DNA from 2 places in the Pseudomonas sediminis genome. Region 1 is predicted to be linked to the other one. Evidence: predicted binding sites of a transcription regulator. Region 1 holds the regulator's gene; the other holds the start of a gene.
The links. The regulator sigma-54, encoded in region 1, starts transcription at its own class of promoters, with help from an activator protein. The targets are predictions, from matches to a motif close to ANTGGCATNNANNTTGCTNT.
Positions count from the first base shown of each region.

Region 1 (2,459 bases):
GACGGTCGAGTTTATCGGCCAACAGGTCGATGGCAGCGTACATGTCCTGATGTTCGGCGTTGGCGACGACTTCGCCGCCGGCGATGTGCAGGGTGGCTTCGATCTTCTGCTTGAGTTTTTCGACCTCCATGGTCACCTGTACGTTGGTGATCTTGTCGAAGTGGCGTTCCAGTCGGCCCAGTTTCTCGCCGATATAGTCACGCAGGGCGTCGGTCACATCCAGCTGATGTCCACTGATGTTGACTTGCATACCGCTATCTCCTTGTTGCCTTGTGTAAGAGACGGAATCCATGAGAATCCGCCACCGGAACACGTTGGCTTGGAGGCAGGTCGCCTCCTTGGCCTACATCAGTCGCTTGCGTTCGCTGGAGGGCGCTATACCGAGGGATTCACGGTATTTGGCAACCGTCCTGCGGGCGACTTGGATGCCTTGTGCCTCCAGTAAACCAGCGATCTTGCTGTCACTCAACGGCTTTTTCGCGTTTTCTGCTGCGACCAGTTTTTTGATGATCGCGCGGATCGCGGTGGACGAGCATTCGCCGCCTTCGGAGGTGCTGACGTGGCTGGAGAAGAAATATTTCAGCTCGTAAATACCACGCGGGGTGTGCATGAATTTCTGCGTGGTAACACGTGAAATGGTCGACTCGTGCATGCCTACTGCCTCGGCGATGTCGTGCAATACCAGAGGCTTCATCGCTTCATCACCGTAGTCGAGGAAGCCACGCTGGTGCTCGACGATCTGGGTGGCTACCTTCATCAGCGTTTCGTTACGGCTTTGCAGGCTCTTGATGAACCAGCGGGCCTCTTGCAACTGGTTGCGCATGAAAGTGTTATCGGCACTGGAGTCGGCGCGTTTGACGAAGCCGGCATACTGCGGGTTGACGCGCAGACGCGGCATCGCCTCCTGGTTCAGCTCCACCAGCCAACGCTCATTGTGCTTGCGCACGATTACATCGGGCACGACGTATTCTGGCTCGCTGGATTCGATCTGCGAACCTGGACGCGGATTCAGACGCTGGATCAGGTCGATGACCTGGCGCAGTTCGTCTTCCTTGAGTTTGGTGCGCCGCATCAGTTGGGCGTAATCGCGGCTGCCGAGCAGTTCCAGGTAATCACCGACCACGCGCTGGGTTTCGTTCAGCCAGGGGGTGTTGGCGGGCAGCTGACGCAGTTGCAGTAGCAGACACTCGCGCAGATCACGGGCGCCGATACCCGCGGGTTCGAACTGCTGGATGCGGTGCAGCACCACTTCCACTTCGTCCAGTTCGATATCCAGCTCGGGGTCGAAGGATTCGGTCACTTCCTCGAGGGTTTCCTCGAGATAGCCGTCGTTGTTGATGCAGTCGATCAGGGTGGCCGCGATCAGGCGATCCTTGTCCGACATGGGCGCCAGGTTCAGTTGCCAGAGCAGGTGGCTGTGCAGGCTCTCGCCGCTGGACGTGCGGGTGGTGAAGTCCCACTCGTCATCATCGTTGCTGGGCAGGCTGCTGGCGCTGGTTTGGTAGATGTCTTCCCAGGCTGTGTCGACTGGCAGCTCATTGGGAATACGCTCGCCCCAGTCGCCTTCTTCCAGGTTATCCACCGTGGGGGTGGTTTCCTGGTAGCTCTCTTCCTTGCTCGGGGTCGGGGTGGCGCTCTCGGCGCCATCAGCCATTGGATCGCTGTTGTCGAAGTCGTCGCCTTCTTCCTGGCGCTCGAGCATGGGATTGGACTCCAGCGCCTCCTGAATTTCCTGTTGCAGGTCCAGGGTGGACAGTTGGAGGAGGCGGATAGCCTGTTGCAGCTGCGGGGTCATCGTCAGCTGCTGGCCCATCTTGAGGACTAGCGATGGTTTCATTGCAGACCTTAATTTACTGGCGAGTTACGCCTTCCACATCAGGGCGCCGAAGCGCCGCCAGGAAGCAAATTATATGCCTGATGTTGTCGATTTTGCCTAGGGGTTGCCATATTTCTGTCGTGAAATATCCGCAGGCCTACAGGCGGAACTCGTGCCCCAGGTAAACCTCTTTCACCGTCTGGTTGGCAAGGATGGTCTCGGCGTCACCTTCAGCGATTAGTTGTCCATCGTTGACGATGTAGGCGGTTTCGCAGATATCCAGGGTTTCGCGCACGTTGTGATCGGTGATCAGAATGCCGATGCCCTTGGTCTTGAGGTGATGGATGATCTGTTTGATGTCGCCAACCGAGATCGGGTCGACACCGGCAAAAGGTTCGTCGAGCAGAATGAACTTGGGGTTGGTCGCCAGGGCTCTGGCAATCTCTACGCGGCGTCGCTCACCGCCGGACAGGCTCATGCCGAGGCTGTCGGCGATATGGTGAATATGGAACTCCTGCAGCAGGTTTTCCAGCTCCGCCTGGCGGCCGGTGCGGTCCAGGTCCTTGCGCGTTTCCAGGATGGCCATGATGTTGTCGGCCACCGACAGCTTGCGGAAGATCGACGCTTCCTGCGGCAGGTAGCC
Region 1 covers NZ_CP154631.1:2,730,967-2,733,425, forward strand. The annotation lists gene hpf (ribosome hibernation-promoting factor, HPF/YfiA family) at 1-250, opposite strand, end outside; gene AAEQ75_RS12870 (RNA polymerase factor sigma-54) at 344-1,837, opposite strand; gene lptB (LPS export ABC transporter ATP-binding protein) at 1,974-2,459, opposite strand, start outside.

Region 2 (2,459 bases), 1.4 Mb from region 1:
GCGCAGCATCATGCGCTTGAGGATCACACCCATCTGGCTGTTGTCGACCTTACCGAGAATCTCGCCGACCACTTCCTCGAACGGCACGCTGACGAACAGCACACGCTGCGAGCGGCCGAACTTCTGCCATATATAGTGCGCCACTTCCATCACGCCCAGTTCATGGGCACGGCCACCGAGATTGAAGAAGCAGAAGTGGCTGACCAGGCCGCGGCGCATCATCTGATAGGCCGCGACGGTGGAGTCGAAGCCGCCGCTCATCAGCACCAGGGTCTGTTCCAACGAGCCCAGCGGGTAACCGCCGAGGCCTTCGTGGCGGTTATGCACCACGAAGAGGCGCTGGTCGCGAATTTCCATGCGCACTTCGACGTCCGGTTTCTTCAGGTCGATACCGGCTGCACCGCACTCCTGACGCAGACGTGAACCAACATGGCGTTCGACATCGATTGAGCTGAACGCGTGCTTGCCGCCACGCTTGCAACGCACGGCGAAGATCTTGCCCGGCAACTGGTCGGCGTAGTGGCGCTTGCAGTGTTCGGTGATCTCGTCCAGATCGCCCAGCGGGTACTCATTCACCTCGAGGAACAGACCAATGCCCGGCGTGTTGCGCAGGCGTTCGGTCATCTCGGCCAGCAGCTTGGGATCGTCCAGGTCGGTCTCGACCTCGAGGTTATCCCAGACACCCGTGACCCGCAGAGCAGGGTCAAGATCACGCAGCACGGAGCGAATGTTCTTCCCCAACTGGCGAATGAACTGCTTGCGCACCGGGCGGCTCTTGATGGTGATTTCCGGGAAAACTTTGACGATCAGCTTCATGAATAGGCCGCCCGCTTGGGGGACGAAAAAACAGGGGCGCGGATTATAGCGGAAATTGTTCAAGCTTTGACCAAAAATACTGCAACCCCAAGTTGGCGCACCAAAATAGGCCTTTTCCATAAACAGCAGCCCTTAAATGGTGCAAATATCTCCGCGGAATCGGCGCGCAGCCGGCGTAGCGCCTGAGTTTCGCGGCCTCTGCCCAATAAAGGGCACTGGCATGCAATTTGCTCCCTTGTGAGGCAGGTCGCCCTGAAGGACTATCCCGCCGGGCTTCACCGCACATATCGGGGCTCCACGAAGCGAGCCTTTTCCATCTGGAGGACAACATGTCTAAGGCTGTTCAACTGATCAAAGAACACGACGTGAAGTGGGTAGACCTGCGCTTCACCGACACCAAGGGCAAGCAGCACCACGTGACCATGCCGGCCCGTGACGCCCTGGACGAAGATTTCTTCGAGCACGGCAAGATGTTCGATGGCTCGTCTATCCATGGCTGGAAAGGCATCGAAGCCTCCGACATGATCCTGATGCCGGTCGACGAAACTTCGGTACTGGACCCGTTCACCGAAGAGCCGACCCTGATCATCGTTTGCGACATCATCGAGCCAAGCACCATGCAGGGCTACGATCGTGACCCGCGCTCGATCGCCAAGCGTGCCGAAGAGTTCCTGAAAACCACCGGCATCGGTGACACCGTATTCGTCGGCCCGGAGCCCGAGTTCTTCATCTTCGACGAAGTGAAGTTCAAGTCCGACATCTCCGGCTCGATGTTCAAGATCTACTCCGAGCAAGGCTCCTGGATGACCGACCAGGACGTGGAAGGCGGCAACAAAGGCCACCGTCCGGCCGTCAAAGGTGGTTACTTCCCGGTTCCGCCGTGCGACCACGACCACGAAATCCGTACTGCCATGTGTAATGCCATGGAAGAAATGGGTCTGGTCGTCGAAGTACACCACCACGAAGTGGCCACTGCCGGTCAGAACGAAATCGGCGTGAAGTTCAACACCCTGGTCGCCAAGGCTGACGAAGTTCAGACCCTGAAGTACTGCGTGCACAACGTGGCCGACGCCTACGGCAAGACCGCTACCTTCATGCCCAAGCCCCTGTACGGCGACAACGGTTCGGGCATGCACGTGCACATGTCGATCTCCAAGGACGGCAAGAACACCTTCGCAGGCGAAGGCTATGCCGGTCTGTCCGAGACCGCCCTGTACTTCATCGGCGGCATCATCAAGCACGGTAAGGCCCTGAACGGCTTCACCAACCCGTCGACCAACTCCTACAAGCGCCTGGTTCCGGGCTTCGAAGCGCCGGTCATGCTGGCCTACTCGGCTCGCAACCGCAGCGCTTCGATCCGTATTCCGTACGTTTCCAGCCCGAAAGCCCGCCGTATCGAAGCGCGCTTCCCGGACCCGGCTGCCAACCCGTACCTGTGCTTCGCTGCACTGCTGATGGCCGGTCTGGACGGTATCCAGAACAAGATCCACCCGGGCGATGCCGCCGACAAGAACCTGTACGACCTGCCGCCGGAAGAAGGCAAGCTGATCCCGCAGGTCTGCGGCAGCCTGAAAGAAGCCCTGGAAGAGCTGGACAAGGGCCGCGCGTTCCTGACCAAGGGCGGCGTGTTCTCCGACGACTTC
Region 2 covers NZ_CP154631.1:1,312,119-1,314,577, forward strand. The annotation lists gene thiI (tRNA uracil 4-sulfurtransferase ThiI) at 1-816, opposite strand, end outside; gene glnA (glutamate--ammonia ligase) at 1,146-2,459, shown strand, end outside.
Region 2: a site for sigma-54 is predicted at 1,031-1,050, ahead of glnA (glutamate--ammonia ligase). Genes of this name have one in related genera too.